DNA from 3 places in the Brevibacillus sp. NSP2.1 genome. Region 1 is predicted to be linked to each of the others. Evidence: riboswitches for the same ligand, from Rfam matches in the RefSeq annotation. Region 1 holds a riboswitch; each other region holds the start of a gene.

The links. Region 1 has a riboswitch for thiamine pyrophosphate ahead of thiC (phosphomethylpyrimidine synthase ThiC). Riboswitches for the same ligand answer to the same signal wherever they lie in the genome.
Region 2: linked by a shared signal. The riboswitch ahead of thiS (sulfur carrier protein ThiS) and the one ahead of thiC (phosphomethylpyrimidine synthase ThiC) in region 1 are both predicted to bind thiamine pyrophosphate.
Region 3: linked by a shared signal. The riboswitch ahead of thiO (glycine oxidase ThiO) and the one ahead of thiC (phosphomethylpyrimidine synthase ThiC) in region 1 are both predicted to bind thiamine pyrophosphate.

Annotation. Positions count from the first base shown of each region.
Region 1 is NZ_CP048274.1:2,272,545-2,282,589, reverse strand. Features, by position in the region: gene M655_RS11480 (patatin-like phospholipase family protein) at 1-361, opposite strand, end outside; gene spoVV (dipicolinic acid transporter SpoVV) at 497-1,729, shown strand; gene coaD (pantetheine-phosphate adenylyltransferase) at 1,746-2,228, opposite strand; gene rsmD (16S rRNA (guanine(966)-N(2))-methyltransferase RsmD) at 2,258-2,824, opposite strand; gene M655_RS11460 (hypothetical protein) at 3,226-3,369, shown strand; gene ku (non-homologous end joining protein Ku) at 3,614-4,582, shown strand; gene M655_RS11450 (cation diffusion facilitator family transporter) at 4,724-5,605, opposite strand; TPP riboswitch at 5,859-5,969, shown strand; gene thiC (phosphomethylpyrimidine synthase ThiC) at 6,120-7,871, shown strand; gene M655_RS11440 (hypothetical protein) at 7,856-8,041, opposite strand; one part of gene M655_RS11435 (IS3 family transposase) at 8,268-8,526, shown strand; one part of gene M655_RS11435 (IS3 family transposase) at 8,526-9,418, shown strand; gene M655_RS11430 (DUF1904 family protein) at 9,490-9,819, opposite strand.
Region 2 is NZ_CP048274.1:2,622,256-2,632,300, reverse strand. Features, by position in the region: gene M655_RS13340 (ABC transporter ATP-binding protein) at 1-882, opposite strand, end outside; gene M655_RS13335 (PLDc N-terminal domain-containing protein) at 927-1,103, opposite strand; gene M655_RS13330 (CPBP family intramembrane glutamic endopeptidase) at 1,221-1,976, opposite strand; gene M655_RS13325 (SdpI family protein) at 1,978-2,592, opposite strand; gene M655_RS13320 (autorepressor SdpR family transcription factor) at 2,594-2,866, opposite strand; gene M655_RS13315 (ABC transporter substrate-binding protein) at 3,074-4,114, opposite strand; gene M655_RS13310 (ABC transporter permease) at 4,136-4,897, opposite strand; gene M655_RS13305 (ABC transporter ATP-binding protein) at 4,897-5,676, opposite strand; gene tenA (thiaminase II) at 5,661-6,341, opposite strand; gene M655_RS13295 (acetylornithine deacetylase) at 6,350-7,645, opposite strand; gene M655_RS13290 (thiazole synthase) at 7,638-8,408, opposite strand; gene thiS (sulfur carrier protein ThiS) at 8,414-8,617, opposite strand; TPP riboswitch at 8,828-8,938, opposite strand; gene kapB (kinase-associated lipoprotein KapB) at 8,980-9,363, opposite strand; gene M655_RS13275 (serine-tRNA(Ala) deacylase AlaX) at 9,435-10,045, opposite strand, start outside.
Region 3 is NZ_CP048274.1:4,748,658-4,758,702, forward strand. Features, by position in the region: gene M655_RS23150 (DUF294 nucleotidyltransferase-like domain-containing protein) at 1-838, shown strand, start outside; gene M655_RS23155 (exonuclease domain-containing protein) at 851-1,585, shown strand; gene M655_RS23160 (GNAT family N-acetyltransferase) at 1,630-2,133, shown strand; gene M655_RS23165 (YbaK/EbsC family protein) at 2,280-2,765, opposite strand; gene M655_RS23170 (MOSC domain-containing protein) at 2,824-3,543, opposite strand; gene M655_RS23175 (NAD kinase) at 3,568-4,365, opposite strand; gene M655_RS23180 (NUDIX domain-containing protein) at 4,470-4,919, opposite strand; gene M655_RS23185 (YugN family protein) at 5,626-6,024, opposite strand; gene M655_RS23190 (LSm family protein) at 6,085-7,062, opposite strand; gene thiO (glycine oxidase ThiO) at 7,143-8,279, opposite strand; TPP riboswitch at 8,436-8,551, opposite strand; gene M655_RS28160 (excisionase family DNA-binding protein) at 8,631-8,849, opposite strand; partial or broken gene M655_RS23200 (glucose-6-phosphate isomerase) at 8,871-10,045, opposite strand, start outside.

The DNA of each region.
Region 1 (10,045 bases):
CGCCCGATTCGATATCTGTCGCCACGATCGCCAGTGGCTTTTGCAGCTCCTCCATCCGCTTGCCGTGGGTGAGCAGTTTAATCAGTTGCTTGATTTTTTCTCCCGCCACAAAACCCATGCTCGGTACAGTCAAGTCAAGCCAGTGCTTGCGCTTGAGGTTTTGCGCCAGTTTTCCCATCATGTGCGGCTCGATCCCGTTCGCATACACCGCCGCGATCAAACTTCCCATGCTGCTTCCCGCGAGCATGTCGATCTCGACACCGTGCGCCTCCAATGCTTTCAAGACGCCAATGTGCGCAAAACCGCGGGCTCCGCCTGAGCCTAGCGCCACTCCCACGATTGGCTTTCGCTTCGCCGTCATGCAAACACCTCCTGTAACAGCCTATGTGGCCACTCCCCGTTCCTTTCACACTGGAAAGATACAAGCTCACGCATAGATCATCCCGCTGCCACGTAGACATGTACTATGATCTTTTCGTCGACACAGGAGGATTCCATGTCACGCCACTCACCGATTTTCACCCTGTTGCTTGCCCTCTCGACTGTCGCGCTCGTCCTGACTTTGGTGATTTATTCGCAAATTTCGTTTGAAGCTGCCGTCCGCGGACTCAAAATCTGGTGGGAAGTCGTCTTTCCCTCTACCCTCCCGTTTATCGTCCTCTCCGAAGTATTGATGGGACTGGGGGTGGTCCACTTTGTCGGCGTGCTGCTCGAACCGTTGATGCGCCCTTTGTTCAACGTCCCCGGCACAGGCGGCTTCGTGCTCGCCATGGGCTTTTCCTCGGGGTATCCGGTGGCCGCCAAGCTGACGACCCGCTTGCGCCAGCAGGGCAGCGTGTCGAAAGCCGAAGGAGAGCGGCTCGTATCGTTTACGACGACGGGCGATCCGCTGTTTGTCATGGGAGCGGTCGCCATCGGCTTTTTTCACAGCGAACAAATGGGGATCGTCCTGGCCTTGACCCACTATTTGTCGGCAATCATCATGGGGCTTGTTTCCCGCTTCCACGCTCCGTTTGCCGCCGTCTCGAAGCCATTGGAAAAAACGAGCCTGCCGCTGCCGCTTCGGGCGCTGCAAGCGATGCACCGCGCGCGAATCCGCGACGGGCGGCCGTTCGGCAAGCTGATGGGCGATGCCGTGCAGTCCGCGCTGAACACGCTGTTCATGATCGGCGGCTTTATCATCGTCTTTTCCGTCTTGATCCAACTGTTTGCCGCCATTCACCTGACGCAGATGATTAGCACGCTGCTCGCCATCTTTCTCGGCCCCTTCGGCTTTCCGCCTGCCTTTTCCCAGGCGATCATCGCCGGGCTGTTCGAGGTCACGCTGGGCGCGCAAGCAGCCAGCGTCGTACCTGACGGCGTCTCCATGGTCTGGAAGGCGGCCATCGCCAGCGCCGTGCTTTCCTGGGGCGGCCTGAGCGTCCATGCGCAAGTGGCGAGCATTCTCAGCGAAACCGATATTCGCGTAGCGCCTTATTTCATCGCCCGTGCCCTGCACGCCGTGTTGGCGGCGATTTTGACGTTTGTCTTCTGGCAGCCGCTGGTCAAGGTCAGTACGTGGTTTCTGGAAAAAAGCGTTCCCGTCTTCATGCCGACCACAGCGGGAATCCCCGTTACGAGTTGGTGGGAGACGATCGCTTTTTCCGGCACGCTCGCAGTCGGCGTAGCTGTCCTGCTGTTTGCGATCAGCTTGCTGGCCCGCTATGTTCAAAGCGGCAAGACGAGATAAACGGCTTCTTTCCCGTTTACAACTGGGCCATTTTTCGCTTGAGCGCCTCTTCGACGGCTGGCGGCACGAGATCGGCAACACTCGCCTTGTATCTCGCCACTTCCTTCACGATGCTGGAGCTTAAATACGAGTACTGGTTGCTGGTCATCATAAAAAACGTCTCGATCTGGTCGTCGAGCTTCTTGTTGATCGAGGCAACCTGCATCTCGTATTCAAAGTCGGAGACGGCGCGCAGACCGCGAATGATGACTTTGGCTCCGCGCCTGTTCATGTAGTCTATCAACAGACCGTCAAACGAGTCGATCTCCACATTGTCCATGTCCGCTGTCACCTGGCGAAGCATCTCGACGCGCTCGTCCACGCTGAACAGGGAATTTTTTTTGGAATTAATCAAAACGGCTACGATTACTTTGTCAAACACCTTGGCCCCCCGACTGATAATATCGAGATGTCCGTAGGTCACAGGGTCAAAGCTTCCCGAGCAAACGGCGATCGCCATTTTGTTTCCTCCTTTTCGTGTGCTGGTGCTTACGCTTCCTTTTGCGGATCGTAATAATACAAGGTGACAGCCGTATCGCCGTAGGTCGCTTGCCGATCCTTGACGCAATCGCCGATCGCATCGGGAAAAGCGTCTTTGCTGTCGTGCTCCGCCACGATCCAGGCGCCTTCTGCGAGCAGGCCGAGCGCTTGCAGTTGCTCGATCTCTTCCACGATTCGTTGCTTCGCGTACGGAGGGTCGAGAAAAACGAGCTCGAACGGCTGGGCGCGCTTGGCCAACTGCCGGATCGCCCGCTCCGCATCCATGCGGTAAAGCTCGGCGTACTCGTCCAGTCGGCAGGCGCTGACATTTTGCTTGACGACGGCGAACGCTTTTGCATCCCGCTCGACAAAGACAGCCTTGTCCGCTCCCCGGCTCAGCGCCTCGATGCCCAGGCTGCCTGTTCCGGCGTACAAATCCAATGCCCAGCCCCCGTCAAAATACGGGCCGATCATGTTAAAAATCGATTCCTTAACCTTGTCGGTCGTCGGCCGCGTCCCGCTACCTGGGACGGCGGCCAGTTTTCTACCTCTGTGTTCTCCCGCGATGACGCGCATAATGATTTCACCTGTTCAAAGAAGTTATAAGGGATAAAAGCTGATATCATACTATCACAACTGCCTACCCCCGTAAAATTGGCAACTGGAAAATTTATGGCGGATTGCGCGTATAGAATGCACAAAGATTGGAAAACATGATGGATAGCGACGCAACGGTGTCGCTGACAACCGCGGAGAAGACTTACGTTTCCCCATAAGCTCTTCCTCCGGTTTCTCCTCTCCCATAATTGAAAGGCAGTTCACTTTGGCGCACGGCGTGTCTGATAGGAGCATTCCGTGCCGACGCTCCCCGCGCGGGAGGAGTTGAACCGCTGCCCCATCGTCTTTTGGCGAGGGGGTATTTTTTTGCCCGCAGGGGGAGCATACTACTTGCACCTATTCCAAAAGGGGGAATCGACATGGCAGAAAAACAACCGTCCGCGCAAAAGCTGAAAGCGTCCAAGGCCCAGTCCATTGCCGACCGTACCGGAACAGGCGTCGAGCAAGCGCGGGAAATGCAGTCGCGCGCGGACCAGTCCGACATTATCAAGCACGGCCAATAACGCGAACACAAGCTAAAAAAGCCAGTCGCTACATCTGAACTGCACCCGATTGTTAGATACACCTAACAGTTGGAGGTGCAGTTTTTTTGTCTACGTTTACAGTTCTTCGCTATTTCCATGCCGGCTGGCGACGATGACAATGTTTCCCCGCCTGCATTTCCCTCGCGGCATCCGCTTGTCGGCTACAAACAATAAACAAAAACAGTCGCAGCCACGCAAAAACAGTCCGTACTGGAGGAATCATATGCACACCGTCTGGAAAGGCTCAATCAGCTTCGGCCTGGTCAATATACCCGTCCGCATGTTTACGGCAACAGAGGAACGGGACATTCGCTTTCGCCAACTGCACAAGGAATGCAACACCCCGATCAAATACGCCAAAATGTGCCCGCATTGCCAGCGGGAAGTGGAACCGAGCGAAATCGTCCGCGGGTACGAGTACGAAAAAGGCCATTTTGTCATGATTAACGACGAAGACCTGGAGGCGATCACGCCCGAGACGCGCCGCGCCATTGAAATTCTCGACTTCGTGGACTTGTCGGAGATCGACCCGGTTTACTTTGACAAAAGCTACTTCCTGTCTCCGCAAGATACGGGAGAAAAGGCGTATGCGCTGCTGCGCGCCGCCATGGAGCAGACCGGAAAGATCGCCGTCGCCCAGGTGACGATGCGCAATCGGCAAAGTCTCGCCGTCATTCGGCTGTACGAGCATTGCATCATGCTGGAAACGATTTTTTACCCGGACGAGGTGCGCCCGGTCAGTCAAGTGCCCGCCTTGCCGGAGGCTACTGTCCCGCTCGCGGAAAACGAACTGAAAATGGCGACAGAGCTGATCGGCAACATGACCGTTCCGTTCGATCCCGCCAAGTACACCGACGAATACCGCGTCGAGTTGCAAAAAATGATCGAGAAAAAGCTGGAGGGCCAGGAGATCGCCACCGCTCCGACGGTTGCGCGCACGAATGTGATCGACCTGATGCAAGCTTTGAAGGAAAGCCTGGCCTCGACAGCAGGCACTACGGGCAGTCCCGTGAAGCTTGCGCCGGAGCCTTCCCCGGCAGCCGCGAAGCCGAAAGCAGGGCGCAAACGGGCCGCTTCTGCGGAGAAAGCGGACAAGACAACCTCCCCTGCCAAAGAAGCGGTGGGGAAACCGAGTCCCGGTCCGACCTCGACAACGAAAACGCTTCGCCGCAAAAAAGCCACTCCTGTGTAAAGCGGCGTTGGAACAGTTGGTGGTGCGGTGCGAAGCCATAAGCAGAACACTTGGCTTGCGCGCAGCCATTGGCGACGCCTTAGCCTTACCGGATAACGTCTGCGCAAAAAAACCTGCCCCATTTGCGGACAGGTTTTTTGCTTATCTTTTTGCGAGCTGTTGTTCCGGTTCGATATGAATGTGAACCGTATTGATTTTGTGCACACGTTTCATCCGTTCTTCGATATTTTCGGTGATGGTGTGGCTTTCTACTACGTTCAACTGCGGATCGACGTGGATCACGACGTCAACGAGCACGCTGCTGCCGTGATAACGCGCCTTGATGTCGCTGATCGCTTTCACCCCGGAAATGGAGAAGATCGTCTCCTTCAGCTCCTCCAGTTGCCCCTCATCGAAGCCATCTGTTAAGCGATGCGTCGCCTCCCGGAAAATATCCCACGCCGTCTTCAGGATAATCACCCCGACCACGAGCGCTGCCAGCGGGTCGAGCCAATGCAGTTGGAACTGCGCGCCCGCCACTCCGACAAACGTCCCGATGCTGACGAAGGCATCCGAGCGGTTGTCGGCAGCGGCCGCGAGCAACGCCTGGCTGTTCGTTTTCACGGCGAGTTGGTGATTGTACCGATAGACCCCGAGCATAATGACCGCAGTCGCCAGCGCCGTCCAGCCTGCCAACAAGTCGGGAGCAGTCTGGTTTGTATCAAACAGCGTCGGAATCGCTCCGGTAATGACCTCCAGCCCGACAAACAGCATGATGAACGACGCGACCAGGGCAGAGATCGTCTCCGCGCGAAAATGGCCGTACGGATGGTCGCGATCCGGCGGCTTGCGGGCAATGCGCAGCCCGATCAGCACGGCAATCGACGCCACCACGTCCGTCGAGTTGTTCAGCCCGTCCGCCATTAACGCTGCCGAGCCTGTCAGCACCGCAACCCCTATTTTTAACGCCGAGCAGAAAATATAGGCGATAATGCTGACCCACGCACCCCGCTCTCCTTGCTTCAGATCCGAATATACATTCACACTCCATCACCTCAAAAAATCTCAATCGCCCTATTCGCCCAAAGCCTTAGAACAGAACGTATAAAAGCAGTTTCTCGTTTTTTCGAATTTCATCGTACCAGACGCAATTCGTGTGGGTCTACAGAAACAGTTTTAGTCCGATTCATGAGTATAGAGGGGGGGAAAATGTGTTGCCCTGTGGCAATTTTTGTTGGAAACTTTTTCTTGCCAAGCACGGCTGTTCTCCGGTATCCTAATCTTGCAACGACAACCAAAAACAAGCACGGGAGCTTGGAAATCACCAGGCTGAGAGGATGGTACTGTGCCATCGACCGTTGAACCTGAACTGGGTAATGCCAGCGGAGGAATGTCCATATGACAGATTAGCGACGCGTATCTTTTTTTCGGATACCCGTCTCTTCTCTACTCTCGCGTCTGGCGTCGCATGTTCCCATGTGGCGTTTTTTCGCGACGGGCCTCTTTCGCCTCCCTACAAGGTTCGCGCTTTCGTGCAACCAAGCCAAGGAGGTTTTTTATGTCATCCATTTCATCTTTTCCCGGAAGCCGCAAAGTATACGAGGTAGGCAGCCGCCCCGACATTCGCGTGCCGATGCGCGAAATTGCGCTATCGCCTACCGAGGGGCTGTACGGCACCACACCAAACCCGCCGTTGCGCGTGTACGACACAAGCGGCGAATACACGGCCGAAGGTTATGTCGCCGACATCAACAAAGGGCTGCCGCTCGTGCGCCAGCGCTGGATCGAGGAGCGCGACGATACGGAGAGCTATGCCGGCCGCGAGCCAAAGCCTGTGGACGACGGAATCCGCAACGCCGACAGCGCAGGGAAGATGCCCGCTTTCCCGCGCGAAGGCTATCAGCCGAGACGGGCGAAGCCAGGCAAGACGGTCACCCAGCTTCACTACGCCCGCCGTCACATCATCACGCCGGAGATGGAGTACATCGCCATCCGCGAAGGCGTCACGCCGGAGTTCGTCCGGGCTGAGGTGGCGGCAGGCCGCGCGATCATTCCCGCCAATATCAATCATCCGGAAGCGGAGCCGATGATTATCGGCCGGAATTTTCACGTCAAGGTCAACGCCAACATCGGCACTTCTGCCGTCAGCTCCTCAATGGAAGAAGAAGTCGAAAAAATGATCTGGTCGGTGCGCTGGGGCGCGGACACGATCATGGACTTGTCGACCGGAAAGCACATCCACACGACGCGCGAGTGGATCATCCGCAACAGCCCGGTGCCTGTCGGAACCGTACCGATTTACCAGGCGCTTGAAAAAGTGAACGGCAAAGCGGAGGATTTGACCTGGGAAGTCTACCGGGACACGCTGATTGAACAGGCAGAGCAAGGCGTCGATTATTTCACCATTCACGCCGGCGTCCTGCTCCGCTACATTCCGCTGACCGCGAAGCGCGTGACCGGAATCGTCTCGCGCGGCGGCTCCATTCTGGCTGCGTGGTGTCTCGCCCATCACGAGGAAAACTTTTTGTACACGCATTTCGAAGAGATTTGCGAGATTCTCAAGGCGTATGACATCAGCGTGTCACTTGGAGACGGCTTGCGCCCCGGCTCGATTGCAGATGCGAATGACGAGGCCCAGTTTGCCGAACTAGAGACACTCGGCGAGCTGACGAAAATCGCCTGGAAGCACGACGTGCAGGTGATGATTGAAGGACCCGGCCACGTCCCGATGCACCTCATTCGCGAAAACATGGACAAACAACTAGCGATTTGCCACGAGGCGCCTTTTTATACGCTCGGGCCGTTGACGACAGACATCGCGCCCGGCTACGACCACATCACCTCGGCGATCGGCGCCGCGATGATCGGCTGGTTTGGCACCGCGATGCTCTGCTACGTCACGCCCAAGGAGCATCTCGGCCTGCCGAACAAGGAAGACGTGCGCAACGGTCTCATCGCCTATAAAATCGCCGCTCATGCAGCGGATTTGGCCAAAGGCCACCCGCGAGCAAAACAGCGCGACGACGCTTTGTCCAAAGCCCGCTTCGAGTTTCGCTGGAACGACCAGTTCAACCTGTCTCTCGACCCCGAGCGCGCCCGCGAATACCACGATGAGACGCTGCCTGCCGAAGCAGCGAAGTCCGCGCATTTTTGCTCGATGTGCGGCCCGAAATTTTGCAGCATGAAAATTTCGCACGACATCCGCCACCAGGCCCAGGAGCAGGAGCGGATCGAGCCTGCCGCCATCGCAGCGGGCCTGCAAGAAAAAGCCCGCGAATTTCGCGAGCAAGGAAGTCAACTGTACAAATAAGCGCCCGGAGGTGGCAGACGATTGAAGATGTGTTGCAATTGCGAAAAGAGATCGCGCGCCTGGAGGTTGACCTTGAACGTCTGAAGCGCCAACTGGCCCATTTGCAAAAAGCGTGCGCGCATGAGTTCGTCGAGACCCCCCTCGCCCGCACCTGTGCCAAATGCTTGCAAACGGAAAGCCTCTATTATTAGACAGCTTCCCTGCCACACCTAGGAAAGTTGGCTGCGCCAATGGCTCGGCCCCAGCCTTAATTGCCCCTTGTACTGGATAAGCAGCTTATGCACAAAAAAGACCGCCATCCTCGACAGTGGGTGGTATTATCCCCTCATGGTAGACAGTGAAAAAAGACCTCATGGTATGATGAGATCAACACTGTTGACCGGAGGGGATTTTCTTATGCCGCCACGTAAAGGGCAAAAACAGCAGCAATATGACGAAGCAACGAAGAGCGAAGCAGTACGTTTGCGGGTTGAGGAGCATTGGAGCTACCCAATGATAATGGAGAAATTAGGCATTAAAAGTAAGACGCAGATTCGGGAGTGGGTACAGAAACGGCAAAACGGTGAAACGTTTGAAGACTATAGAGGGCGATGGATCAAGAAGTATTTCAGCAGTCTAGAGGAAGAGAACAACTACTTGAAAGCGCAGGTCGAATACCTAAAAAAGCTCAATCCAAATCTACACGGGGAGGGAAGTTGGATAAGCAAACCCGGTTTAGGACGATCGAAGAAATGAGTCGCAAGTACGCTGTGGTCATGCTATGCGAAATAGCGGAGGTCTCCCGGGCGGGCTACTACAAGTGGAAGGCGACGGAGAAGGTTCGTAAGGTACGTGTGGAGCAGGATGCCGACCTAAAGGAACATATACTGGCAATTCACCGCATTCGCCCATACTTTGGGTATAAACGAATGCGCACGGCTCTACGCAAAGAGGGACTACAAGTAAATACGAAGAAAGTTCGCCGACTGATGCGAGAATTGGGCATCCGCTCAGTGATCCGCAAAAAGCGTCCATTTGCCGGCCGCAAGCCCTCCATCGTGTTCAACAATGTCCTTAATCGCCAGTTCGCTGCGGACGAGGCTAGAAAGAAATATGTAACCGATATTACCTATATTCGAGTCGTCGATGACTTCATTTATCTGTCCGTGGTCCTGGATCTGTATAATAACGAAACGGTTGCTTGGGAAGTGTCGGAGAGAAACGATCTTGATCTTGTGCTGTCTACGGTGAAGCAACTGGGTAATGGAGATGCGATCCTGCACTCCGACCAAGGATTCCAGTACACTACCAAGACATACGCAAATCTGTTGCAAGAACAAGGGCTAACCGGAAGCCATTCCAGACGGGGGAACTGCTTCGACAACGCTTGTGTTGAATCGTTTTTTTCACACCTGAAGACGGAAAAGTTGTATCTGGAGAAACCAAGAGATATAGCTCACGCTCGCAAACTGATCGCTGAATACATCGAATTCTACAATACAGAACGGTTCCAGAAAAAACTCGGCGACCTCTCCCCAGTCCAATACCGGGAATCGATCGCCGCTTAAGATAGCGTCTTTTTTTAGTGTCTACTTGACGGGGCTATGACCAGGGATGGCGGTCTTTTCACCTGCTCGCTTCAGCCTGAGACTTTGACTTGCAAAGGAAGCCCTTCCTTATAATACAGCTCGGGCGACAGCAGGATAAAGAAAATATGGACGTTCTGGAAACCTTGCTTTTGCAAAATCCGGTTCATCGTGCTGGCGATCTGGTCGTGCTGCTTTTGCTCCCGGGGAAACATCATGATTTCAAGCGACAACGGACTGTTCGTCAACTGCTCGACCAGAAGCAGCTCCAGCTTGACTTTTTCCTGGCTCACTTCCGCGATGCGGGCAAACTCTTCTATAATAAGGGGCGATACCGATTGCAGCTTTTCTTTTTCAAAGCCTTTAAAGCGAAGAAACGGCAAGTCAATTCCTTCTTTCCGGAACAGGCGGCCAGCAACAGCAACGCACGCCGAAGCTGTTCCCAAAATCATTACCTCAGTAATTATAAACTACAGTCTATTTCTGGATCAACGAAAAAAGAATGAAGAAAAGTGAAGGCGAGCAACTTGGTTGCCCCTATACTTACTAAGAATCTTATCCATTCTTCTCTGTACAAAAAAAGGACTATATCCAGAAATGACTTTCTCC
Region 2 (10,045 bases), 350 kb from region 1:
TGTCAATGCTGACAGACGGTAGTACGCAAGCGTTCCGCCCGACTCCAGAAGAATGTGCGGCAAGCTTTCCTTGGCTTTTTCCATGTCACTGGCCATCACCTTGTACGTGCCCCCATCCTGGCTCCACTCCCTGACCCACGCAAGCCCGTCCAACACGTCGGTCAAATCAAGGTCCTCCTGATCGAGCTTGAACTCGATTAGCGGCTCCACGTGGTTGGCCCGCAACTCTTCCAGGCTGGACGACAAAAGCACGGTGCCGTCTTTGATGATGATGATGTGGTCGGCGATTCTCTCGATGTCATCGAGAATGTGGGTCGACATGAAGACGGTCATGTGCCGCTTCAGCTTTTCGATCAACAGCAAAACGTCGTGTCTGCCCATCGGGTCGAGGGCGGAGACTGGCTCGTCCAAAACGAGCAGCTTCGGGTTGTGGATGAGCGCCTGGGCAATTCCCAGACGCTGTTTCATCCCTCCGCTGTAGCCGGTGATCGGGCGGTTCCGCGCCTCGCTGATTCCGCACAGCTCCAACAGTTCATTGGTTCGCTCTTTCACCGTACGCTTGTCCAGCCCGTACAGTTTGCCTACCCAGTGCATCCACTCAGTCGCTGTCATGTAGTTGTAAAAGGCGGGAATTTGCGGGCAATAGCCGACTTCGCTGGTGACCTTGTTGCGCTCGGTTACGACATCGTAGCCGACCACTTTCACCTTGCCCGCTGTCGGGGCAGCCAAGCCTGTGAGGATGCGGATCGTCGTCGTTTTCCCGGCACCGTTTCCGCCGAAAAAACCGACGCAGCCGATGCTGTCGATGGTAAAAGATACATCCTTCAGCGCTTTATGGTCTTTGTATTCCTTTGTGAGACTTTCGCATTCGATTACGCGCAAACCATGTCAACCCTTTCTTCGTGTCTTGGGCTAGTCTTTTCTGCCTACGAAGAAATAACGATGGGACCCAGGGTGTTAATAAAGACGATACCGAGCGCCCACGGCCATTTTTTCCCGCCTGCGACTCTAGCTGGGTCGCGGCGAACGAGGTCGATCAAGGCGATAATCATCAGAAGCAATTGAATGGCAATAAGCGGGGCGAGAAGCTGCATATCCGGCATCGAGCGATACTTCCAATTTTTTCTAATTTTTTTAAAGTTTAGCTCACCACAACCTTGTAAGTTTACGGGAGACATTCCGTTATTTCCCAGTAAGTTGCAAAAACAAACCTGCTTCCCTTAGCTCAAAAAGCCGTGAAGCAGGATATCGCCGATCGCGTGGGCAATCATCGCGTACTCCAGCCCGCGCTTCCAGTAGAGGTAGCCAAACAAAATGCCTGCCACCCCGTTCAAGGCGATGGTCCGGACAAACAAGAGCGGAGTAATCTCTCCAAAATAGACGGACGCTGCCGGAAGATGGCCGAGCCCGAACAAAAAGGCTGCGCCGAAAATTCCGATCCAGTACATCCACGGCTTTGGAGAGGACTGACGCCCGAACAGCTTGCTCAAAATCCAGACCACGAGTGTCATCATGAACAGCCGTACCATGACTTCCTCGTACACTCCGCCCTGAATGGCGGTCAGGACGCCTGCCCAGACCGGCGCATTCAACTCTTGCGCCTTTTCCGCGAGTATCGGCATGAGCGGTTGAAAAATCAGCCGTTCCAGCAAATAGATCATCAGCGTTCCGAGCAGCCCGAAGATGACCGCCTGCACGATTCCTTGTCGGTTAAACGATGCACCGCCCGTTTTATACAACCATTTCCGCAAGATCGGAGCATCCAGCCCGACCTTGCCCGCCAAAGTCAAGCCCGCCCACGAAAGCAGAAACGCCGTGATGCTGCCCTGCAAGACGAACAAGGCGATCACAGCAGGCAACGGAAGCGGCACCATAGCTACCGCATCCCCTATCATGGTTAGCAAGTAAGGCGTGGCCGCGACAAACCCGATCGCACTCAGCCCCGACAAAAATAACGCTATTTTCAAGTTCTTCATTTTATTCCCTCCTTTTGGCATAGTAGTAACTGCTCCCCATCGTGACAAGAATCGTTGCCACGATCAGAAACAACAGCACGATAAAGTGAAGCGGTGCTGGCAAAAATGAGGTGAGGACGATGAGCAGCCCGCCGATAAAAAATACACGGGACCCCAGTTGGTGGGTCTTTTTCCAGACCTCTTCGCTAGCCAGCGTCCACGGCGTGCGAATCCCGATCATATAGTTATGGCGAAAACGCGGCATAAAATTGCCCATCGTGATGAACAAAACCCCGAGAATGAGCGTCGCTGCGGTCGCCATGTTCACCATATATCCGTAACCATATCCGATGATAAGGCCGTGGATGACGAGGAGCGCAACCATCAGCGTATGCATGATCGCGTCCTTGCTGCTCGCAAACTTTTGGTAGCTCTGCTCGCGATAGCGGGAAGCCAGAAATAGTACCACCATCATGATCGGAACAAAAGCTACGCCCACGAGCTTGGGCGCAAAACCGTCCGGCTCGCCGTTTATTCCCCAGTGAACGGCCATGGTGTCAGGCATGGAGGGATAACAAATCACCGCCATCACGACGCTGGCAAGGAAACACAAAATAGTCAAGCGGGATATTTTCATTTCATGACTCCTCTTTCGAATGGAATTGAATAAACCATTTCAACAGGTCCTGAAAAACGGTCGTATTTAACGAGTAGTAAATGTTTTGCCCTTTTCGCTCATCGAAAACCATTTCCGCCTGCTTTAACAGATTGAGGTGATGCGAGATGCTCGGTTTTGTCATTTGAAAATGCTCGGCAATTTCCCCGGCCGTCCTGTCTTTTTCCCGCAGCAGATCAAGAATTTTTCGCCTTGTGGGATCAGACAGCGCCTTAAAGGCATGATTCATGGACATAGTGATCGATCCTACTTTCAGAATATCTTTATTAGATATTTAGAAATTTATCAAAATAACTAACTCAAAGATACCATGTAAAAACCTTCCAGTCAACTCACCTATTGCCCTTATGCAAAACCCCCCGATAGCCTCGCCCTGCGGAAACGAGAAATCGTTCCGGGCTGTTTGGCTAACGGGGGTTGCTATTTGCTTCTGCGCTTGTGCTTATTTCACCAGATCGCGCATGATGTCTTCCACTTTCACATCGGTCGTAATCAGCTTCTCTTGTTTCATCCAGTCGATCAACGTTTGCCACGACTCGGCTGTCATGGAGCCAAACGGCTTGTCGCCCGCATCCATCAACGGAATCAGGATGTCCAGACTTTTTGTTTCGATGTCTTTTTCCAGCGGGAACTCAGCGGCTTGCTTGGCGAGCAGCAAGTCGAGCGCCTTTTCCTTGTTGTTTTTCACGTAGTCTTGGCCTTTGGCAATCGCGCGCAGGAAGCCTTCGACCGCCTGATGCTTTTTGCCAAGCGTCTCGTCGCTGGTCGCGAGCACAAGCTCGTAGTAATCCGGCACGCCAGAATCAGACGGCTTGATGACGTGAACCGGGATGCCGTTTTTCTCCAGAATGAGCTGTTCGTGGTTGATATAGCCGCCTACTACCGCGTCTACTTTTTTCGCAGTCAAGGCCGGAACGATGTCAAAGCCGATGTCGGTAAAGGACAGGCCGGAGTCGTCTGCGCCCGCATGCTTCACCACCTGGCGAACGATCGATTCGTCGAGCGGAATGGACGGGTAGCCGATATTTTTGCCTGCCAGCTTTTGCGGGCTGTCGATGTCGCCGTCTTTGCGCGTCATGATGACGTTGAGCGGATGGCGCACGAGTGCCGCGACAGCCACGACCGGAATCCCTTCGGCGCGCGCCTGGACGAGCTGCGGCTGGTAGCTGATAGCCAGGTCGACTTTGCCTGCCGCCGCCATTTTCAGCGGATCGTTGCTGTCCGATGGCATTTGCAGGTTGACCTTGAGGTTTTCTTCCTTGAAAAAGCCTTGCTCCTCTGCGGCGTACAGGAAAGAGTGCACCGCATTCGGATACCAGTCGAGCGCGATCGTCAGCTCGGCAGGCTCCGCCGCTTTTTCAGCCGGAGCTGGTGTCTGCGGCGCGGTCGTGCCAGCGCCAGACTGATTGCCGCACGCAGCAAGTCCGGTAGCCAGCGTCAGGGCCAGGATGGCTTTTGTCCATTTATTACTCATCGGTTTCATAGTTTGATCTCCCTACTTTTCTTACTTGGATGTTGGGTGTTTCGCTTTTGTGTGCGGGGACAGATGGCGCTCGATCCGCCCGACGAGCCAGAAAAGCAGCATGCCGAGGACGGAGAGCAGCAGGACCGAGGCAAACAGCGCAGGCGCCTGAAAATTGCCCGATGCCCGTCTGCCGAAGTAGCCAAGTCCCTCGCTCGCGCCGAGCCATTCCCCGATCGTTGCACCCGCGACACTGTATGTCGCAGCCACCTTCAAGCCGCTGAAAAAATGCGGCAAGCTCGACGGCAGTTGCAGCTTCGCGAACATTTGCCAGCGGGTAGCGCCCATCGTTTTCAATAGCTGCAGCATTTCTTTGTCGGTAGAGCGCAGTCCGTCATACGTATTGACGACAATCGGGAAAAAGGTAAACAGGATCGTCACCGCGATTTTTCCGGACAAATCGTATCCGAACCACAAAATAAAAACAGGGGATAATGCTATAATTGGAATCGTTTGGGATATGACGATATACGGATAGACCAGTCGCTCGACGACTCGGCTCATATTCATCGCAAAAGCGAGCAAAACGCCAAACACGATCGAGACAGACAGGCCGAGCAGCACTTCCTTCAAGGTCGCCCACAAATGCAGCCCGAGAAGCGAGCCACGCAGCTCCCACAGCGCCAGCACGACTGCGCTCGGCGGCGGCAAGATGAACGGCGGCACAGCCAGCAGGCGGCAAACAGCCTCCCAGGCGACGAAAAACAGCGCGATGGAAATGCCGAACCAGATCCCTCTGCCCATCACGCTTCCCTCCCCAGCGATTGCAACCTGGACTGCTCTGTGCGCAGCAAGGCCCAGATTTGTTCGCGCAAGGCCAGAAAGCCGGGCTGATTCCGGCTGCCCACTGCTCGCGGCCGCGGAATCGACACGTGCAGCTCCACAGGCTGGCGAATCGGCTTGCCCAGCAGGACGATCACGCGGTCAGCAAGCAAGATCGCCTCGTCGATGTCGTGCGTAATCATCAGCATCGTACTGCCTGTCTCTTGCCATTTTTCCATCAGCCATTCCTGCATGTCGAGCCGCGTAATGCCATCGAGCGCGCTGAACGGCTCGTCGAGCAGCATCAGGTCTGTCCCGGACAAGAGCGCCCGCAAAAAAGAGACGCGCTGCCGCATGCCGCCGGAAAGCTGGGCAGGATAGGCGTCTGCCCACTCGTGCAGTCCGTACCGGGGCAGCTCTTGCCGGACGCGCGCATGCGCTTCCTTTTTCGGCACGCCTTTGATCTCCAGCGGCAAGGCGGCATTTTCCACAATCGTGCGCCACGGCATGAGCAGATCGCGCTGGGGCATGTAGCCTACCTGCCCCAGCCGCTGTTCCATCCGTTCCTCGCCCAGCCGGATTTCTCCCTGTTCGGGCTGCAAAAGTCCCGCGATAAGCTGAAACAACGTGCTTTTTCCGATCCCGCTTGGCCCGATCATGCTGACGAACTCGCCTTTTTTCACTCGCAGATCAAAGTCTTCGAGAATCGGCGTGCCTGTGTAGGAAAAGCGGACGTTGGAGAAAGCTAGTTGATCGCGCACGGCCACATTTCCTCTCTATAGGCCATATCCCAGAACATGTACTCCATTTTGGAGGTGTTGACGAAATACTCTTCCAGTCTCGCCAGCTCCTGCTCGTTTTTCCCGTCTGCCAGCTCGTTCATGATGTCGATCAGCCAGATCGCAAGCTGTCCGAACTCGTCCGAGCTGTACATCCGCACCCACTCGCCGTACAGCTCGTGGTCCAGCGCCCCTTCTACCTGCGCCAGCCGCTTGCCGATCTCCCAGTAGCTCCACGTGCACGGTAAAAGCGCGCTGACCAGCTCTGCCAGCGAGCCTTGGTGCGCGACTCGCAGCATGTAGCTGGTGTAGCCCAGCATGACAAAGGACGGCTCGGTCGCTTCCAGCTCCTCGCGGGAAATGCCGAAGCGCGCCGCATACTGGCGGTGCAGCTCCATCTCCATGTTGAGCGTCGATTCCTGCAGGGCGGCGAACCGGGCGCTCGTCTCCAGATCGTAGGCCTTCACGCTGGCGAGCGCGAACATTTTGGCGTAATCGATCAGATAGATGTAGTCTTGCTTCATGTAAAATTTGAACGACTCTACAGGCAACGTGCCGTCACCAAGGCCGGTTACAAATGGATGCTGGTGAACGCGCTCCCAGATCGGGGCGACGCTGCGTAACAAACGGTCTGTAAAGGTTGCCATGCTTTTTTTCACTCCTTCGCTTCCTTTGGCGTGTTGCACCAGTTCGCGATAAAACGGGCCATAATCTGGGCAAACCGGACAAGCTGGTCAGGATCAATCGACTCATCGACGGCATGGGCGTGCTTCAGCTCGCCCGGGCCGAACAGTACGGCGGGAATGCCTGCGTGCGCGAACCAGCCCGCATCTGTGACGGTAGGAGACATGTTCACCACAGGGGCCTCGCCCAGCTCGCTCTCATAGGCGGCTTGCAACTGCGCCAAAGCCGGATGCTCCGTGTCCAGCTCCAGGGACGGGAAAATTTCTCCGCGCTCCTCAATCATGGAGCGACCGCCCCAGCGAAACACAGGGGGATGGTCGCGCAGCCACAAATCGGCCGCCGCTGCGCGTCCGACATGGTCCTCGATCTCGCGAATGATCTGTTCGTATGATTCGTTCGGATAAAAGTGAACCGTAATCCAGAGCGCGCAGCGATCCGCAATAAACGCAGCATGGCGTCCTCCCTCGATCACGGCAGGGTTGATCGTATTGCTGCCAGCCGCAAAGCCGGGGTACGCCTTCATCACAGCCCAGTCGCGTTCCAGCTCCTGCAGCGCCGTAATGATTTTCGCCATTTTTTCAATCGCAGACGCGCCGCGCACGCCGCCTCCGGCATGGATCGTTTTCGCCCGCATCCCGTCGTGCAAGGTCGTCGGACTCTCAATCGTGATCCAGCCGGTAATCACGCCGCCCTGCCCTTGCATGTGCAGGTTGCTCGTGTCGACGACGACGGCGTAGTCCGCCTGGTAGCCGCGTTCGAGCGCCACCAGCGTCCCGGCTTCGCCCGCTTCCTCGCCGATTACCGATTGGAACAGCAAATCGCCTGCCAGCTCGACGCCGTGCTCGCGCAGCATCTGGATGGCGAACAGGCTCGCAGCCAGTCCACCTTTCATGTCTGCTACACCGCGTCCGTACAGCCGCCCGTCTGCGCCGCACGTCAAGGAAAACGGCGGATACGTCCAACTCGCATCGTCGCCGACTTCCGCGACGTCGATGTGCCCGTTGATAATCAGGCTGTTCGCCTGGGCGGAAGCGCTGCCCGGCAGTCGGCCGACGACGTTGTCATCGCCGGGGTAGACAGTCCAGCGGTCGACCTCAAAGCCGATGGCCGCGAGCCGATGGGCGAGTACCGTTTGCGCCGCGTCGCTGTTTCGCGCTGGCGGACTTACAGTCGGATGGGAAACGAGCTCTGCCAGGAGGGCAAACAACTCTTCTTTGCGCCTGGAAATCGATTCTACCGCTTCTGTCAGTCGGTCCACGCTACTCAATCATCCCTTCTGTCGGGCTGCTCGCCGACGCGTAGCGCTTTTTCGCGATCCGTCCTGCGAGGAAGCCTTTGCGCCCCGCTTCCACGCCGAGCTTCATCGCTTCGGCCATCAGCACCGGATTGTCCGCGAGCGCGACTGCCGTATTCAGCAGCACGCCGTCAGCGCCCAGCTCCATCGCTTTCGCGCAATCGGCTGGCGAACCGATGCCCGCGTCCACGATAATCGGCACTTTGGCGTCCTCGATGATGAAGCGGAGGTTGTTTTCGTTCACGATGCCTTGTCCGGAGCCAATCGGGGACGCGCCCGGCATGACGGCATGCACGCCCACTTCCTGCAAACGCTTGGCGAGAATCGGATCGTCGTTGGTGTAGGTCAGCACGATGAAGCCTTCTTCGACCAGTATTTTCGACGCTTCCAGCGTGCCGATCGGGTCAGGCAGCAGCGTTTTCGGGTCGCCGATGACCTCCACCTTAATCATATCGCACAAGCCGGATGCTTTCGCCAGACGGGCGATACGCACCGCTTCCTCTGCCGTATAGGCTCCCGCTGTGTTCGGCAGCAGGGTGAATTTTTTCAGGTCGAGCTGTTCCAAAAAGTTCGGCTCTTGCGGATTTTCCAAATTGAGCCGGCGAATCGCAAACGTCAAAATTTCTGCTTCCGACACCTCGACTGCTTTTCCTTGCGTTTCCAAATCTGCGAATTTTCCGGTCCCGAGCAAGAGGCGGGAGCGAAACTCGTAAGGGCCAATTTTCCATGTATCCATGCTGGTCATCCTCCTCCGACAAAATGAACGATTTCGATGCGGTCTCCGTCTGCAATCGGCGTTTGTTCATACTGGGAGCGGTCGATGATCTTTCCGTTGCGCTCCACGACGACAATCTTCTCTTGCAGGGAATACGAAGCGAGCAAGGCGCGGACTGTGTTGATCTCAGCCGACAGCTCTGCTGTTTTTCCGTTCAGCACAACAACCATTGTATTCCTCCTTCTTGATGGCACCTGTCGAGGGACGAAAAAACGGCCTCCCTCGCTTGCCGGAAGTCACCCCAGTCAAACGGTGGAAGCCGTATATGTATCCCATCGGACAGATGGAAGAAAAAAACCATCCGCCGTGGGATGGTTGAGTTGATCTCATCATCTGGTAGCAGCATTCCGGCAAATACGCCGCAACTGCCGCACCGTGAAATCGATTCATATACCTCTTCCTCCGCTGGCATGACCCAGGTCAGGTTCAACGGTCAGTAACACGCTCGTTACAATCTCAGCCGACGATGCTCGGCCCCCGTTTGGTAGTAAACCTATGAAATTGTCGTACGTTCGAGTATTACAGTACCATTCTATTTCGTGTTTGTAAAGGTTTCCTTGTACATCGCTTCCAGTTCAACCAGGCAGCGCTCGGACCAGGCCGCCATTTTTTTCAGCTTCTCCATTTCCCGCTCCATCGCTTTGCGCACGGACTCCTTGTAGTCCGGCACTTCGCCGTTGTAGCGGATGACGGATGCGGCCGGGGTCATGAATTTTTCCTGGTAGGAGAGCGCTGGGCGCTGGTGGAACAGCGGCACATCCACCTCGTAGGACGTATGCAGGTCGCCCTGCTGCGGGTATTTCGTCACCGCCAGCACCTTGACCAACAGCTTCGTATCGTGAATTTCCAGCACTTCCGCGATATATTCTCCTGTCCGCTGCGTCACGCGAACTTTATCGCCGGGGTTCCAAAACATCGTCGTTTCCTCCTCGCATCATCCATCATGGTAGGGGCCAGGCGTGAACGGCCTTGCCCACAGCTAGTCCGTCAGGCCAGCGACTGGGCAAGCAGCTTGCGGGCGTGCGCCAACACTTCGTCCGCAGCAGGCGCTGGTTGACCGCCGCCCTGCGCCATCGCCGGATTGCCGCCGCCTTTTCCGGCAATCAACGGCAGCGTCTCCTTGATAAGCTGGTTGACGGCGACGTTCACGTCCTGCCCCCGCGCAAACACAAGCTGGGTCTTCTCGTCAGTCGCTGCGGCCAGCAAGCATACGACGTCCGGCGCCTCCGCGACTGCGAGCTGGGCGAACTGCTGCAGTTGCTGGATCGTTTTGTCCGGGAAAACTTGCGCGATGACACGCACAGTTCCCACTTGCTCTGCCACGCCAAGCTGCTTTCGGACTTCGCCTTCCAGCAGTTGCTTTTCGGCGTCGGCGAGCCTTGCTTTCAAGCTGTCCCGTTCGGCCAGTACGCGCTCTGCCTGCGCGATCAGCTCCGCCTCGCTGGTCGCAAACCGCTTCGCCAGCTCGCGCACAGCCGCCTGCTTGCGCGTGTAATCCCGCAAAGCCCGCAAGCCGCAGATGAACTCCAGCCGGATGTTTCCGCGATGGCGCTCCCAGCCGAGAATTTTAATCATGCCCACTTCGCCCGTGCGCGCAG
Region 3 (10,045 bases), 2.5 Mb from region 1:
CTTTTTGCAATTCGGCAGCGGCGGACGCTTCGAGCAGGCCATCATCAGCGACCAGGACAACGGGCTTGTCTACTCGATCCCCGAGCACCTCAACGAAAGCGAGCAGGAGCGGGTTCACGGCTATTTTCAACTGCTGGCCGCGACCATCGTTTCCGGCCTGGAGGAAGCAGGCTATCCGCCTTGCCAGGGCAATGTCACCTGCCTCTCTCCGAAGTGGCGCGGCAGCGTCGACCAATGGATCGACCAGTTGGACAGATGGATCTCTCACCCGGTCTGGGAAAACGCCCGCTATTTGCTGCTGGCAAGCGACGTGCGCGTCCTGTACGGAGAATCGGCCATTTTCGCCCCTGTCCTGGACCGCTTCCGGCAGCTTTTGGCCGGGAATACGTTTTTGCTCGATCGGCTGGTCAGCAACACTTTGCATTACCGCGTGCCGCTCGGCCTGTTCGGAAGGGTGCTGCCCGAGGTCACCGGGCGGTTTCGCGGAGCCGTCAACATCAAGTACGGCGTCTATTTGCCGATCGTCAACTGCGTGCGGCATTTCGCCCTGGCGCACGGCATCTTCGTCAGCTCCACGCTTGAGCGGCTGGGCGAGCTGGCGGAAAAAGGCGTGTGGAGCAAAAGCTTTTGCGACGAAATAGCCGCGCATTTTCGGCTGATCCAGGGGCTGCGCCTGACCGCCCTCTTGCACTGGGAGGACGGCCATTACACGAGCAACAGCTACATCAAGCTCAGCAAGCTGTCGCCTGATTCCATCACACAGGTGCGTGAAGCGATGAAGCTCGCCATCCGCCTGCAAAAAATGACGGCGAAGCTCCCGTCCACCTTCAGGGGATAGGAGGAGACGCATTTGGCAAAATGGGACTTCATCGGCCGCTTGTGGAACATGAACCGCGGAATGGCAGGGGTGCCGGGCGACTGGAAGTGGGGGCTTGGCGACGACGACAAACAGCACCAGGCTTATCTTCGCTCCATCTCCAAGGAAGCAAGACACGTCGATTCCAGCGAAAACATACCGCTTGCCGATCTGGAGGTGGTCGTCGTCGACCTGGAGACGACCGGCTTTTACCCCGATCACGGAGACGCGATCATCTCGATCGGCGCGGTGGCGATGCGCGGGGAAAAGCTGCTGCTCGGAGATTCGTTTTACACGCTGGTCAATCCGGGGCGCACGATCCCGCCCCACGTCCGCTCGCTGACCGGGATTACCGACGATATGACTGCGGACGCGCCCGATCTGTTGGAAGCTCTCTCGCGGTTTTTCCGCTTCGTCGGAGATCGTCCGCTCGTCGCCCATCACTCCCGGCATGAGCGCGAATTTTTTCGCTCCGCCCTCTGGAAAACGAGCCGACGACCGCTGACTCACCGGATGCTCGACACGATGCTTTTGATTCGGCTGTTGAGCAACCCGATCGGCAACGGCTCGCTGGACGCCCTCTGCGCCCAGCACGACATCCCGATCTCCCGCAGGCACCACGCCTACTGTGACGCCGTGGCCGCCGGGACGCTGTGGGCGAAGTATTTGACAAAAGCGCAGCAGGCCGGATACACCAATCTCCGGGATGTGTACGAGGCGCTGCGGTAGAACAGGCGAGGAATCGCTGTTTGATTTTGAAGGAGTCGGTATTCATGCTGCTGCAAATCAGGGAAGCTGTTTTGGACGATTTACCTGCCATGCTGGCGATTTACAACCATGCGATTGCCCATCTCGTTGCAACTTTCGACCTGGAGCCGCAGAGTTTGGCCCAGCGCGAAGTCTGGTTTCACAAGCACACTGAAGCTCATCCGCTGCTCGTCGCCGAAGCGGACGGGCAAGTGGTCGGCTATTGCTGCCTTTCTCCTTTTCGCGAAAAGCCGGCGTACAGCAAAACGGTCGAGCTGTCTGTCTACATTGATGCGCAGCAGCGGGGATGCGGTGTCGGTACGGCCTTGATGAGCGACATCTTGCAGCGGGCGGAACAGCTCGGCTACCACACGGTCATCAGCGGCATTACGGGTGGAAACGAGGCAAGTGTGCGGCTTCATGAAAAGTTCGGGTTTACGCTTGCGGGAAAATTCCGGGAGGTGGGCTTCAAATTCGGCGAGTGGCACGATGTGCATTTTTATCAATTGATGCTGGGAAAAGAAGCGTGAAGCTTCCCCTGCGCGCACGAACAAAAGCCGGCAATCCACGCTGTCATGCGGATTGTCGGCTTTGTTTTTGCAAAAAAACGTTTCGCCATTTTCCGAAAAGCAGCAGAACTGCTTGTCTGCCTGCGGCCGGCAAAACGGTCATGTTTTTACGAGGCTGGTGCAGCAGCCGCATCGATCTCGACGGCTTTGGTCATGGCAAGCAATGCCGCGTAGGTGACGGGCAAAAGCGATTCGGCAACGCCCGCAGCCGTATAGACGACAGGGAAGCGCCGCAGGGAAGTATCGACGAAGACGGGCACTTCCTCCTGCAACGCAAACGGACAGACAGCGCCTACGCGATAGCCTGTCACCTTTTCCACTTCTTCGGCGGAGGCCATCTTCGCCTTGCCCGAGCCAAAAGCGGCCTTGACCTGCTTGGGATGGATCTTGACATCTCCCGCTGCGACAAACAGCGCAAACTGGTCGCCAGCTCGAAACAGGATCGACTTGGCGATTTGTCCCACCTCGCTGCCCAACGCTTCGGCGGCTGCCTCGGATGTAGGAAGCGGCTGCTTGAACAAAATCGGTTCGATTGCGGGATCGTACTGCTGCACAAAAGCCTTCACTTTTTCTACAGGACTCATCACGGTCATCTTTCGCACCTCCACTAGCCAGTTGCCGAGGCAAAAGCAGTTTGCCTCGCCTTTTTGCCTACTCCAGAATAAACACCTCGTCGCCCTGCGACACCGTACCTGTCGTCACCACAGAGGCGTACACGCCAAAATGGTTTTCGTGGCGCTTCACGCATGCTTTCAGCACAGCCGGGTTTTTCTGCAGCGTATCGGGGTCGATGTTCACGTACATGCAACGCTCGCAATGCTTGGTAACTTGCAGGGTAACATCGTTGATTTGCAGCTTTTTGCCCAGCCATTTGTCTTCTGCGAACGGTTCGTCGTCTTCGAGCTCGACGATGAGGTTTCCGCGAAAACGTCTCGGGTCAATCCAGTCGCTGCCGATCACCCGTGCCAGCTCGCGCAGGGAGGCGTCCGTCACCAAAAGAATGTGGTCCTCCCAGTTTTTCCCTCCCTCTGTCGGGAGACTGCGCATCGGTGTCACCGCTCTTTTCGCTGTCTCTGCGACATGGGCGAACAGCGACTCTCCCCACGTATGTACGCTGCCGTCACGCGCTTCAACTTGAACGTCGGGGTATGCTTCTTCGCCCGTCTTTTCCCCCATGCTGGCATGGTAGCCGAGCAGCGCCGGGACGACGTCTGCACTCAAATATTTTCCGCCGCGAGAGTCGTCCAGAAAGTAATAAGCCCGATCGCCGTACAGGCCGAAAGCGTCGACCTCCGACGTCGTCAGTTGCTCGCCCTGCATCGCTTTTACCGGATGGCGGAAAATGCTTTGCAGTGTTCCTAGCTTTTTCAATGATATCCACTCCCCCAAGTCTCTCTATCCTTTGATAAACGAATTGCGCACCCTGCTCCAAAACGTCAGTCGCTTGTAGCGGGCGAATTTGACTTTGCCTTGCCCGACACGGCACATAATGGAGCGCACGCCTCTCCACACCGCCTGCTCGCGATCGAGGCCGATCATGATTTCCGGGTTCATGACAATCAGCTCTACTTCGTGATGCTTGGGCAAAACGAGCGAGCTGTTGATCGTCCGGTACGCCTGGTTGTTGATGGAGGCGATTTCGGACAGTTGGATCGCCTCGATGGACGGATGCACGATCGCTCCATCCACGGCTTTGTTGTAGGCTGTACTCCCCGATGGCGAAGACACGATCAACCCGTCGCCGCGAAACGTCTCCAACTCGTCCCCGTTAATGTAGACGCAAGCGACCAACGTCGAGAGGGACGCGTTGCGCAGGACCAGTTCGTTCAACGCCCATTTTTCGTATCGCTGGCCATCTGCTGTATCAATCCGGCACTGGACCGTCGGATACTCGACGATCGCCGGTTCGGCGTGCAGCAGCCGGTCGACGAACTCATCCAGCTCCTCCGGCCGCCAGTCGGCGTAAAAACCGAGGTGTCCCGTATGAATCCCGACATAGGCCGGCTCCATGCCGTATTGATGGACGGCCTCCAGCAGCGTCCCGTCCCCTCCGATTGAGAGCACCATATCAGGCTTGGCCTCCGTTCCGTTCACAAACGTGTAAGGACTGCCTGCCTCGCGCAGCTTTTCCTTCAACAAACGTTCTACTTCCCGTGTATAATCGTCATTTCGCAGTACAGTCGCAATCTTCATGCTGGTCTGCCCTCACTTTTATCCTTCGAAGCGGTCAAGTACGCTCGTTTTGTTGATCTCACTATACCACATGGGAAAAGGAGATGCATGGAAACAGCCGAGTCTCACCATCGCTCTTCGCGGAAAGAGTGGGCGCAAAATTCCGCCAATCGCTTTCGCGTCGAGGGGGTCATGTCGTCCGGGAGCTGGTCCCACAAAAAGTAGCGCATGTCCCGGACTTCATCGGCGTCGATCTTGCCTGTCCCGGGCTGGATTTGGCAGGCGTGGAACAGGGCGATGTGGTCGCGCTTGCCTTCGCGTTCGCTGTAATACAGGTGACAGAGCCTGAGCTCGCCAGCCACGAGGCCGCATTCTTCCCGCAGCTCTCTGCGGGCTGCCTCCCAGAACGATTCTCCTTTTTCGACTCCGCCGCCGGGCAAGTACCAGCCGGGTACATAGGTGTGCCTAATGAGCAGGACGCCTTTTTGTTCGTCGGCCACGATGAGGCGCACTCCGAGAGTCAGCGGCTTGCGGATTTTCCAATACCATTTCGCTATCGCATGGTACCACGCCATGCTGTCGCCTCCTGTCTCCTGTCAGGACGTCGTTTTTCACGGGTGTCTCGGGTCGGTCATTCTGCTGTTAGGGAAATATTACCTGACTAATAGTGGAAAAACAAATCTTTTACAAAGGTTGTTGTTTGTTGTTTTTGGTGATGCGGGGAAAAAGTGAAAACATTGAAAAGAGCGTTTGCCCGTTGCTGTTGGCGAGGCGAGGGAAAAAGCAAAAACATTAAAAAGCCCGTCTGTCGTTGCTTTTGGTGAGGCGAGGAAAGAGGAGAAATCGCTGGAGCTTCTTGGGATACCCGCTGGGGGCTGGACTGCCCGGCTCCGGGGAAAAAGCAAAACCGCGTCCAAAGTGGTCGATTCAGGATGTGTCTCAGAGTGGACGCTTAAAAGCGTGTTTTGCTTTTTCCCCTCCACCTCGGTCGGTATCCCAAAGAGCTTTCGCGGATTTCTCCTCTTTCCTCGTCAGCGGCTTGCTTGAGTGGGCGTGGGTTTTTTAAAAACGTTTTTAAAGAGTTTTTCAAAGACGGTTTTCATGCTAGAAAAAATAACCACCCGATCCGGGGTCCTCAGGCAAGATTTGCTGCCCTCAATCTGTGCAATACTTTCTGCAAACAGAACAGGGCTGAAAAAGCAATTTCATTGAAAATCCATTCCTCGCTGCTGCTTTCAGCAAAGCAAAACAAAAAAGCAGGCCTGCTCCAAGGCCCGCTTTTCATCCGAGACGATTTTCCAGTTCTTTGACGATGGCCTCGGCCTTGCGAATCCAGCGGGGGTCGATCTCGGCATCTTTGTCGAGCGGCTCCTGGAACTGGTTCATCACGGCTGAAGCGACGGGGGCGTAGTAGCCGATATCTTCCTCTACGCCTGTGTTGTAGACGTGGCGCAAAACAAACGGTTCGCCCAGTTCCAGCCACGCGTCGGGGCTGTCGAGCTCGCCCTGCAAGACTTTTACCGGGAGGCGGAGGTACACGGTGTTCCTGTCGTCAAGGGTGCGGTCGAAATAGCCGTGTTCGTAATCCCAATTCGCCAGTGTAAAATGCGGCTCGAGCGACTCGCGGAAATAGCCGAACGTCGCCTTCGTCCCTGGTAAGCTGCTTTGAATTTTCTTCATTTGTATCCCCTGCCTTCGTCACATACTACTGGTAGTGTGCGCCAAAACGGCGGGTTGTACTCACAGGCGAGGGCAGGCAAAACGAGCAACAAGCCTCGCTGCCGGAATTGCGGATGGCAAGAGGCTTGGTAACTCTATGCTTTCAGGTTTTAGAGCAGCGCGATCGTCAAAAGCGTAAACAAGGCGAGCGGAATGATTCTTTTGCCTCTTCGGCACGGACGGCGGCGTTTTTTCCTCGGCAAGACGACTGCAGCCGGAGGTGGTGGCGGCGGTGGGTACGGGTAACACGGCTGAGGCGGGTAGGGCGGGAACGGTGGGAACGGCGCCATGTACGGATTGAAGCCGGAATAAGGGCTGACGAAAGGAGCGCCCTCTCCAAACGGACTCACCTGGCCGTACGGAAAGCTCGGACTGCCAAACGGACTTACTTGCCCATATGGCTGGCCCGGACTGCCGAACGGGCTTACCTGCCCAAACGGCTGATTCGGGCTGCCGAACGGACTTACCTGCCCATACGGTTGACCCGGACTGCCGAACGGGCTTACCTGCCCAAACGGCTGATTCGGGCTGGCCGAACGGACTTACCTGCCCATACGGCTGATTCGGGCTGCCGAATGGGCTGATCGGAGCGTATGGATAGCAATCGTCCGCGTAAGGGCTGACTTGACCAGCAGGAGGCCGATTCGGCTGGCTGCTGCTGCCAAGCGGACTGACATCGCCAAACGGCTGGTATCCGCCATATGGATAGCCGTAGGGAGTCCAGTCCGGGTACATGCCCCAGTCTCCATGCGATTTGCGGCTGGCTACCTCTTCGAACTCGTAGTCGTCTTCCTCTGCATCGGGATCGTCCACTTCCACATATACATTCTGATCGTCAAAGTCCACGATCACGCCTTCAAAAATCTGGCCGTCAATCGCTTCAATGCGCACCTTTTTCTCGACGTGTTCTTTGCATATGTTGTGCACATTTTCACGCATATCCTTTATCAGACTGACCGTCTGGACGTCAGCCTGGTACAGGTTTTTTTCAGACTGCATGGAAACTCCTCCCCTTCTGGTGTTTCTTTATTACCATATACAGGTGCCCATGGGGAGGTGTACCGGGTTTGCAGTTCGGACTAGCCCATTTTGTTCGACGTTTCGTCTGTTTTTGCCAAAAAGCGGGATGGCAAAAACGGCGTCAGACGCTCTGTCTCGCCTTTTTCCAGGTAGTCGGCCATCCATTTCGCGGTAGCCGGGGACAGCAAGATGCCGTTGCGGAAGTGCCCTCCGGCAATCGAAAGCCCGTCCCAGCCGGGCACGGGACCAAGCAGCGGCTTGCCATCTGCGGTAGCTGGCCGCAGTCCGCCCCACGCCTCCAGAAAAGCAGCGCCGTGCAAGGCCGGGACGTACGGCATGACTCCGTTCAGGATGCTGGCCAAGCCCGCCATTGTAACTTCGCGCTGAAAGCCGCTTTCGTCTTCTGTCGCGCCGATGACGATTTTCCCGTCCTTCTTCGGCGTGATGTAGCCGGATGTGCCAAAAATGACGGTGCGAAGCGGGATGCCTGCGGAGGATACCGCCGCGATCTGGCCGCGAACCGGGCGAACGGGAATCGAAACGCCGAGCATTTCCAGCATGATGCCCGCCCACGCGCCTGACGTGATGATCGTTTGCTCCGCCCGCAGCGGTCCAAGCGAACTCTCCACGCCGACTACCCGGCCGCCTTTTACCGCGATGCCGCTCACGACACAGCCTGCGTGCAACGCGACGCCTTGCAGCCGGCATGCTGTCACCAGAGCGCGCAGCAGCATGCGGTTGTTGATATGCCCTTCGTACGGAGAGTAGATGGCTGCCTGCGCCTGCTCGGTCAAAAGCGGCTCCACCTCAGCCAGTTGCTGCCGCTCCGTCAAAAGGTGGACGCTGTGCCCCGCTTCTTTTTGCCAATGGTACTTCGCCAAAAGCTGTGCCTGCTCGTCATCGTTGAGCGCGACCGTCAGCAGCCCTTCCAGGCTGAGCTGGACGTCCCCTCCGGTAAACTCTTCCAGCTCGGCCGCCCACTGCGGGTAATAGGCCAGCGAAGTCATGCCCAGATCGAGCATCGGGCCTGGGGCCGTAAACTCCTTCAACGGCGCGAGCATCCCCGCCGCCGCAGAAGACGCCTGTCCGCCCCATTCTCCCTGCTCGACCAGCGTGACGCTCCTTCCTCTTCGTGACAACTCATAAGCCAGACTTAATCCGATAATTCCTCCACCCACTACGAGACAATCGCTCAATTTTTCTCTCTCCTCGCTTGTTGTAATCTCTTCGGGGCCGTTCGAAAGCGCCGTTGTAGCCAAAAGCCCCTGGCGCAGTCGACAAAATGAAAAAAACCACCTTCTCCTTCGCAGGAAAAGGCGGGCTTCATACGCATCGTAACCAAATAAAAAAGCGCTGTTTGCCGGCAACCGTATCCCTGCGCCGGCATGATCCGGATCAGGTGCAATGGGTCGACGGTCGTTGCTTCCATCCTCTCAGCCCCGCATGAAGGACTCCCCGAGTTGCTTGATCTTTTATTTTCGTTCACCCACCAAGTATAGTCCTCTTGGGCGCGATCTGACAAGATGGTCTGCGCTTTCATCCTCAGCTTAATCCTCGTCTTTCACATCGTAGCTTTCCGGAACCGTCTCGTGACGCGCCGCTTCCTCGAACTCGCGAAGCTTGCGCATTTCCTCCAGATGGTGATTGAACTGCTCCTTGTTGATGATGTACTCGTTGCCGTCGTGGAGAGCGCGGATTTTGCCCTGATGAATTTTTTCCAAAATAAACGTTTCAGGAAGCTCCAAATACGCCGCTGTCTCCTCCACAGTCAAATACGTCTTGTTCTCGCGCAATCTTGCCTCCAGTTCCGCTTTCTGCTGCTCGAATCCAGGTTTTCCCAGAAGGGCGAACATGTTGGCCTTGTACGCCTCCACCCCGGGCTGATCGAACGGGTTGACCCCTAGCAAATAGCCGCTGATCCCGCACGCCTTTTCAAAAAAGTAGATCAGGGCGCCGAGATGGTACGCTGTCGCCTCTGGCATCTCCACAAGCAGGTTCGGTACGCCGCCATCTACATGGGCCAGTACCGTTCCCTCGAAAGCCTTTTTATTGACAAACCCCATCCGCTTGCCGGACAGGAAGTTCAACCCGTCCACATCGAGCGGGTCCTCCTGCACGGTCACGTCGACGGCGGGCTTGTTCACCGTAACAACCGTTTCAAACAACTGCCGCATGCCGTCCTGTATGTACTGCCCCAACGAGTGCAGGTCCGTGGAAAACTCGGCTGACGCGGGAAAAATTCCTTTGCCGTCTTTTCCTTCCGACTCCCCGAAAAGCTGCTTCCACCACTCCGCGAAAAAGCGGAACTGCGGCTCGTAGCTGACCAGAAGCTCCACGGTTTTACCTTTGCGGTACAGCGCATTGCGAATCGCCGCATACTGGTAGCACGGATTTTCGTACAAATCCATGACCATGTAGCGCTCGCTCGCGTCTTGCGCGCCCTTCATCAGCGCGTCCAGATCGGCCCCGCTCACTGCGATTGGCAACAGTCCGACTGCGGTCAGGACGGAAAAACGTCCGCCGATATCGTCCGGAATGACGAAGCTTTCGTACCCTTCGTCCTCCGCGAGTCTTTTTAAGGCGCCGCGCGTTTTGTCCGTCGTAATATAGATGCGCTTCTTCGCCTGCTCGCGGCCGTACTTGTTCTCCAGCCAGGTGCGCAGCAGCCGAAAAGCGATCGCGGGCTCTGTCGTCGTGCCCGACTTCGAGATGACATTGATGGACACGTCTTTTCCTTCGAGCACGTCCATCAGATGAGAGATATAAACCGGGCTGATATTGTTCCCGACAAAATAAATTTCCGGAAAACGCCGCTTCGACTTCGGCAGCAAATTGTAAAAGCTGTGGCCCAAAATGTCCAGTACAGCTTTCGCCCCTAAATATGAACCCCCGATTCCAATTACCAAAAGCACATCCGAATCAGCCTGGATACGCGCCGCCACCTGGCGAATCCGCTCAAATT